DNA from 2 places in the Phytobacter sp. genome. Region 2 is predicted to be linked to the other one. Evidence: predicted binding sites of a transcription regulator. Region 2 holds the regulator's gene; the other holds the start of a gene.
What was found. The regulator PurR, encoded in region 2, represses purine synthesis genes. The targets are predictions, from matches to a motif close to CANGCAAACGTTTGCNTG.

Region 1: a site for PurR is predicted at 1,534-1,551, ahead of gcvT (glycine cleavage system aminomethyltransferase GcvT). Genes of this name have one in related genera too.

What each region holds. Positions count from the first base shown of each region.
Region 1 is NZ_JCACPZ010000008.1:981,137-985,352, forward strand. Features, by position in the region: gene gcvH (glycine cleavage system protein GcvH) at 1-324, opposite strand, end outside; gene gcvT (glycine cleavage system aminomethyltransferase GcvT) at 350-1,444, opposite strand; gene ubiI (FAD-dependent 2-octaprenylphenol hydroxylase) at 1,866-3,068, opposite strand; gene ubiH (2-octaprenyl-6-methoxyphenyl hydroxylase) at 3,097-4,216, opposite strand, start outside.
Region 2 is NZ_JCACPZ010000004.1:37,085-41,300, forward strand. Features, by position in the region: gene sodB (superoxide dismutase [Fe]) at 1-471, shown strand, start outside; gene AC5JPW_RS03975 (MFS transporter) at 504-1,673, opposite strand; gene cydH (cytochrome bd-I oxidase subunit CydH) at 1,841-1,930, opposite strand; gene purR (HTH-type transcriptional repressor PurR) at 2,229-3,254, shown strand; gene punR (DNA-binding transcriptional activator PunR) at 3,274-4,185, opposite strand.

The sequences.
Region 1 (4,216 bases), on a different contig from region 2:
ACTGGCTTTGATTTTGAAAATCCAGCCTTCGCCGTACGGTTCGCTGTTCACTTGCTCCGGGGAGTCGCTCAGCGTTTCGTTGACGGCAACAATTTCACCACCGATTGGTGCGTAGATGTCGGAAGCCGCTTTTACCGATTCGGCAACGGCACAGTCATCACCAGCGGCGACAACCGAACCCACTTCAGGCAGATCGACAAACACCATATCGCCCAGCAGTTCCTGCGCGTGTTCGGTGATTCCGACGGTGTAAGAACCATCGGCCTCTTTGCGCAGCCACTCATGTTCTTTACTGTATTTCAGTTCTGCAGGTACGTTGCTCATCACTAAATCTCCAAATAAGAATAAATCACGCGACGGCTTTGCCAGCGCGTACAAAAACAGGTTTCGTCACTTTTACCGGCATTTCACGGTTACGGATCTGGACGATTGCCGTATCACCGATCCCTGCCGGAACGCGTGCCAGTGCAATACTGTAGCCAAGCGTAGGAGAGAAAGTACCGCTGGTGATCACACCTTCTTGTGGGTTGCCGTGGACATCCGTAAAACGTACCGGGAGTTCATTGCGCAGCACGCCTTTTTCGGTCATTACCAGACCGACCAGCTGTTCCGTGCCCTTCTCACGCTGGGCTTCAAGTGCTTCACGCCCAATGAAATCACGATCGGCGGGTTCCCAGGCGATGGTCCAGCCCATATTAGCGGCCAGCGGAGAAACGCCTTCATCCATCTCCTGACCGTATAAATTCATGCCGGCTTCCAGACGTAATGTGTCGCGAGCCCCCAGACCACACGGCTTAACGCCGGCAGCGACTAATGCCTGCCAGAAATCAGCCGCTTTCTCACTCGGCAGCGCGATTTCATATCCCGCTTCACCGGTATACCCGGTAGTCGCAATAAACAGGTCGCCGGATTCAACGCCAAAGAACGGCTTCATGCCTTCTACCGCCTGGCGCTGTTCATCGGTGAACAAGGTAGCGGCTTTGGCTTGGGCATTCGGCCCCTGGACCGCAATCAGCGACAGGTCGTCACGCACGGTGATGTCGATGGCGAAAGGTTCAGCGTGTTGGGAAATCCAGGAGAGGTCTTTTTCGCGAGTGGCGGAGTTTACAACGAGGCGGAAGAAGTCTTCGGTGAAGTAGTAGACGATGAGGTCATCAATCACACCACCGGAGGCATTGAGCATGCCGCTGTACAGCGCTTTACCCGGTTTGGTGAGTTTCGCGACGTCGTTTGCCAACAGATAACGCAAAAACTCCCGGGTACGGCTGCCGCGCAGATCGACAATCGTCATGTGCGAAACATCGAACATACCGGCATCGGTTCGCACCGCATGGTGCTCATCGATTTGCGAGCCATAGTGCAGTGGCATCATCCAGCCGTGGAAATCCACCATGCGGGCACCGCACAGCGTGTGTTGTTCATACAAAGGAGTCTGCTGAGCCATTTTTTCCTCGTCGAATAAGCGGGAAATTACGTTTTCTGTCGATGAAAAATTCACCTTCCGACAGTGCATCAACACCGATCCCGGCTGTCGACGCAAACGTTCACTTTCGCCTGAACTTATCACCGAAAGCGGCGCTTAACCATAAGAGAAAATGGGTCATCACATTAGCTTATGACCGTTTTCACCAAAAACACCTACAGAGCATTAATCCACGTAGAAAAGGAGAAGCAGCACAAACAAAACATCCCCAGCAGGATAAAGCCCCAAAATGCAGTTAATCCCTCTGCAAAAGAGATAGTTTTCCCGATACTAAAAAAACGAGAGATGAGAAAATCTAATCCGAAAAATACGGTGAAATTAGAATTTCTCAAATGAGGCGCTGCGGTCCCTTCCCGTCAATAGGAAGGGAAATGTGACGGAGTTAACGTAACCACTCCGGAAGGGAGTTTAAGCCCATGGCCTGACGTAACAGCTGTGGTTTAACGCCAGGAAGGGTGTCGGCCAGTTTGAGGCCAATGTCGCGCAGGAGCTTCTTCGCCGGATGGGTCCCGGTGAAGAGTTCACGGAAACCTTGCATCCCCGCCAGCATCATTGCCGCACTATGTTTACGGCTGCGCTCATAGCGACGCAGATACATATGTTGGCCGATGTCTTTTCCCTGGCTGTGCAGACGACGCAGCTCAGTAATCAGCTCCGCCGCATCCATAAAGCCGAGGTTAACCCCCTGCCCGGCAAGCGGATGGATGGTGTGCGCGGCATCACCCACCAGCGCCAGGCGGTGACCGGCAAACTGACGCGCATAGCGCCCGGTCAGCGGGTAAAGCTGACGTTCGCTTTCAACGCTGCACAACCCAAGGCGGTTATCAAACGCAACGCAAAGCGCCTGGTTGAACTCTTCATCACTGAGTTTCTGCATCCGATCGGCCTGTTCCGGCGGAAGGGACCAGACAATCGAGCAGAGATGCGGGTCAGCCAGCGGTAAAAAGGCCAGAATACTGTCGTCGTGGAAAGCCTGACGTGCGACCGCCTGATGGGGTTCCGCGGTACGAATAGTCGCCACCAGCGCATGGTGCCCGTAGTCCCAGAAGGTGAGCGGAATATCCGCCTTGTTACGCAACCAGGAATTCGCACCGTCTGCCCCTACTACCAGCCGGGCGGTCAGCATGCTGCCGTCCTGCAGGGTAATGAAGGCTTCATTCTCGCCCCATGCCACCTGTTGCAACGCCGCCGGAACGGTGAGCGTCACATCGGAACACTGCTGAACTTTTTCCCACAGCGCCTGCTGAATAACGCCGTTTTCGACGATATGCCCAAGATGGCTGTAGCCCAGACTGGCATCGTCAAAGACAATGCGACCAAAACTGTCTTTATCCCACACTTCCATCCCATGGTAACAACTCACGCGACGTGCGGTGATGGAGGACCAGACTCCGAGGCGGGCGAGCAGTTTTTCGCTGGCTGCGTTAATGGCAGAAACGCGAAGCTGCGGTGCGGCGTCATTGCGCACCAGTGCAGGAACCTGCTGTTCAAGCACAGCGACGCGCAGTCCACTGCCCTGCAATCCACACGCCAGTGCCAGCCCGACCATACCGCCGCCAACAATTGCCACATCAACACTTTGCACAGATTGCTCCTGAAGCCTGAATCAGGCCTTAACGCGCCACCCAACCCAGGGTGCGCTGCGCCAGCGCATCACGCGCCGGGGTAAATAATTCCATTGCCATCAGTCCGGCGTTACGCCCGACAACCAGCGGCGCCCAACGGTTGGCAAACAAGTGAACTAATCCGTCCGTCACGCCAATCGTCGCTTGCTTATCCGCATGACGACGATCGCGATAGCGAGTCAGAACCGAATAGCCGCCCACATCGCTTTGCGCAAACCAGGCTTCTGCCACGGTTTCAGCAAGGCTCATCACATCACGCATGCCAAGGTTAAAACCCTGTCCGGCAATAGGGTGCAGCGTTTGTGCAGCATTGCCCACCAGCACGGTGCGATGTGAAATGGGAGATGACGCAGTGGTTAACGCCAGTGGATAAGCGCTGCGCGTACCCGCATGGACGATTTTGCCCAGTCGCCAGCCAAAGGCCTTTTGCAACGCATGGCAAAATTTCTCATCGCTCCAGCTCAACACTGCGTCCTGTTTTTCCAACGGATGACACCAGACCAGCGAACAACGGCCCTGAGACATAGGTAACATTGCCAGCGGACCATAAGAGGTAAAGCGCTCGAAAGCACGCCCCTGATGCGCCACTGCCGTGGTGACATTGGCGATAATGGCGGCCTGTTGATAAGGCGATTGTTGCCAGTTAATCCCGCACTGCGCACCGAGAGCGGAACGCGAGCCGTCAGCTGCCACCAGCAAACTGCCGTGAATCACCTCACCGCTATCCAGCGTCACGCTGACCTGCTGTTCAGTGCGGGTAAAACTGCTCACCCGTGCCGGGCAATGTAACGTCACACCTGGCGCTTTTTGCAGGAGAGCAAACAGCGTGTGTCCGACATCGTGCAGCTCAACGACCTGACCAAGCGCGTCAATCCGGTAATCTTCTGCACTAAGGGTAACAAAGCCCGCATGGCCACGATCGCTGACATGGACGGTGGTAATCGGCGTGGCGTTTTTCGCAATATGCGGCCAGATACCAACACGCGCAAGCTGCTGGCAGGTGCCCGCCGCCAGCGCGATGGCGCGGGCATCAAAGCCAGGATGCCCGGCAGAATCCGGCACTGTGGCTTCTACCAGATGAACCGGCAGACGCCCTTTTGTTAATTGC
Region 2 (4,216 bases):
AACCTGAATAATTTGGTAAAAGGGACCGCACTGGAAGGGGAGACGCTGGAAGCGCTCATTCTGAATACAGAAGGTGGTATTTTTAACAATGCAGCTCAAGTCTGGAATCACACGTTTTACTGGCATTGTCTGGCACCCAACGCAGGCGGGGAGCCTTCAGGCAAGGTGGCAACAGCTATAGCACAAGCGTTCGGAAGCTTTGCGGATTTCAAAGCACAGTTTACTGATGCAGCAGTGAAAAACTTTGGTTCAGGCTGGACCTGGCTGGTCAAAAACGCAGAAGGCAAACTGGCAATTGTTTCAACATCCAATGCTGGTACGCCGCTGACGACAGGCGCCACTCCGCTCTTAACTGTTGATGTCTGGGAACACGCTTATTACATCGACTATCGTAATGCTCGTCCGAATTATCTGGAGCATTTCTGGGCATTGGTGAACTGGGAATTTGTTGCGAAGAATCTCGTGGCATAAGGTGCAGGAGGGGAAACCCTCCTGCTTTTTTATTATTCCGCTGTCGCGCAGGCTGTCCGGGCAACGCCACGACCAGACAGCAATACCAACATCAGTGCCAGTGCGGCAATCACCGCTCCCGTAAACGGGACGAAGACATAACCCAGTCCACCCGAGATCACCGCTCCGCCCGCAGCTGCCCCCAGAGCATTCCCCAAATTAAACGCCCCGATATTGACGGAAGAAGAAAGTCCTGGCGCTTCGTGTGCAACACGCATTACTCGCATTTGCAGTGGTGGAACGATCGCGAAGGTCGCGGCTCCCCAGACCACCATGCTGATTGCTGCGCCAAATTCACTGCGTGCAAGCCAGGGAATTGCAACCATAATTGCGATAAGCAACAGCAGGAAGCCTTTGAGGGTGCCGGTCACTGAGCGGTCAGCCAACTTCCCACCGAGATAATTGCCCAGCGAGAAGCCCACGCCAATCAGCACCAGCATCGCGGTGATAAATGCAGGTCCAGCATCCGCAATACTGTGCAGCACCGGTGAGATATAGGTGTAGAGCGTAAACATCGCACCAGCGCCCAGCACGGTCGTGAGCAGAGCCGAAACAACCTGTGGACGCATCAGTACCGTAAGCTCTTTGCGTACATCGGGACGCTCCCCTGCACTGCCTTTTGGCAATGAAAGATAGAGACTTACCATAGCGATGATGCCGAGACCTGCGGTGGCCAGGAAGGACATACGCCAGCCGATGGTTTCACCCAACCAGGTCGCGGCCGGCACCCCACCGATATTCGCAATGGTTAACCCCATGAACATCGTTGCGACCGCACTGGCCTGTTTCTCTTTCGCCACTACACTTGCAGCGACCACCGAGCCTAAACCAAAGAAGGCTCCATGGTTAAGGCTGGTGATGATGCGCGACAGCATCAGGGTAGTGTAATCAGGCGAAATGGCCGACAACACGTTTCCAAGTGTGAAGATTGCCATCAGAAAGATCAGTGCATTGCGACGTGCGCGGTGAGAAAGCATTAACGTCATTAACGGCGCCCCTACCATAACGCCAATCGCGTAGGCGCTTATCAGCATTCCCGCCGCCGGAATCGATACATCGACACCGCGAGCAATAACGGGCAGTAACCCCATCGGCGAGAATTCGGTGGTACCAATGCCGAAAGCGCCAATCGCCAGGGCAAGCAGTGGATAATTAATTTTCATGATTTATTGACTCCGGAAATGCCGTGTCGCCGGGCGACACCGTCACAGAAGCCAAAAGTATGACATCAATCACAAAAAACAGAAGTGAGCGATTTGCGAAAAGATTATTGCGAAAAACGGGAGAATGGGAGGGAACGTCGAGGGAGAATACTCTCCCTCGTGGTAAATCAATGCAGAACCGCAGTCAGTGCACCCGCAACAATGAGGGCAAGCACAATCACGGTGGTCACTAAAGAAAACTTCAGGTCGGTACTCATCAATTTTTCTCCTTTCTTATTTCCCCACAAAAAGTGAGATAGCGCATTTTTGCATAAATAAACGTAAAAATCTTGCAGGAATTAGATTGATATACGTTTTAGCTCTTCCCCTTTTGGCCAAGATAAGACAAAATTCGACGCTAAATTTATTAGCGTACCGGCCATCGACTCCCCTCCTGACGTCCAGTGTCTTTTTCCCGGCGTAATACAGTGCATCGCGCGGTGAAAGGGTGAAGGCAGGCAAACGTTTACCTTTTGTATTTTCAGGAGCTTATGATATGGCATGGAGTGACATCTGATGGCAACGATCAAAGACGTAGCGAAGCGAGCAAACGTTTCCACCACAACCGTATCACATGTAATTAACAAGACGCGTTTCGTCGCTGAAGAGACGCGTAATGCTGTGTGGGCGGCAATCAAAGAGTTGCACTATTCGCCGAGCGCCGTTGCCCGTAGTCTGAAGGTTAATCACACCAAATCTATTGGCTTACTGGCTACCAGCAGCGAAGCCGCTTATTTTGCAGAAATCATTGAAGCCGTTGAAAAAAACTGTTTCCAGAAGGGCTACACCCTGATTTTGGGTAATGCCTGGAACAATTTCGAAAAACAGGGCGCTTACCTGTCAATGATGGCGCAAAAACGCGTCGATGGCCTGTTGGTAATGTGTTCGGAATACCCAGAATCTCTGCTGAACATGCTGGAAGAGTACCGCCACATTCCTATGGTAGTAATGGACTGGGGCGAAGCAAAAGCCGATTTTACTGACACGGTTATCGATAATGCCTTTGAAGGTGGCTATATGGCTGGGCGGTATCTGGTTGAACGTGGTCATCGTGACATCGGTGTGATCCCTGGTGCACTTGAGCGCAACACCGGTGCCGGACGTCTTGCTGGCTTTATGAAAGCAATGGAAGAAGCGCACATCAGCGTGCCAGAAAACTGGATTGTACAGGGTGATTTTGAGCCGGAGTCTGGCTATCGCGCAATGCAGCAGATCCTCGCCCAGTCTCCGCGTCCAACGGCTATTTTCTGCGGCGGCGATATTATGGCTATGGGCGCACTCTGTGCTGCAGACGAAATGGGGCTGCGCGTTCCGCAGGACATTTCCCTGATTGGTTACGATAACGTGCGCAACTCCCGTTTCTTTACTCCGGCTCTGACGACCATTCATCAGCCGAAAGATTCTCTGGGTGAAACCGCATTCAACATGTTGCTGGATCGTATCGTCAACAAGCGTGAAGTATCACAATCGATTGAGGTTCATCCGCGTTTGATTGAACGCCGTTCGGTAGCCGACGGTCCATTCCGCGACTACCGTCGTTAATTCCTGCAGTGGGAGCGGGTCAATCCTGTTCCCACAGCCATTCACGGTTCAACGTTTCACTGTCTCCTAAATAACTCAACAACCAGTTTAATGCTGGTGAAGCCTCATTCTGTTGCCACGTCAGGCAGCATGCGGCATCGGGAAACGGGTTTTCCAGCGCCAACGCCACCCACTCTCCCTTGTCCAGCCAGGGGCGCGCAAAGTGCGCAGGTACCATTCCCACGCATAATCCCGCAGAGAGGCAGGCAGCAGAAGATTCCCAGTCGGGTGCCACCACTCGTTTCTGGTTATCCAGCAACCAGGTAATACGCTTTGGCAGTGAACGGGACGTATCTTCCCGGACAAGAGAAGGCCAGTTGCGCAACGTTTCATCGCTAAGAGGGCCCGCCATTTTGGCAAGCGGATGATGGCACGCGACGACGCATTTCCAGCTCAGCATGCCCATATCCCGAAATGCATACCGCCCCCCCACGGGGATTGCTTGCGTGGCCCCTATTGCCAGTTCAACGCGCCCATCCGCCAGTGCATCCCAGACGCCATTAAACACCTCCTGGAAGACAATCAATTCAACATCACTGAAGTGGCGATAAAAATCGACAATCATCTGCCGGGTTCGCTCCGGCTTAACGATATTGTCCACGGCGATAGCTAGCTGACCACGCCAGCCATTGGCAATTTGTTGGCACTGTTGACGGGTGATCTGCATTTTTTTGATAACAGAACGCCCTTCTTTCAAAAAAAGCGCCCCAGCGGGTGTCAGTTCAACGTCACGATGACGGCGTTGAAAGAGCTCGACTGCCAACCACTCCTCCAGTTGCCGCACGGTATAACTGACAGCAGAAGGCACCCGGTGCAGCTCCTGAGCTGCACCACTAAAACTGCCATTACGCGCCACCGCATCTACCACTTCAAGAGAATATTCTGACCACATGTTGTGCCTGCAAAAATTTTGAAACCAGTGC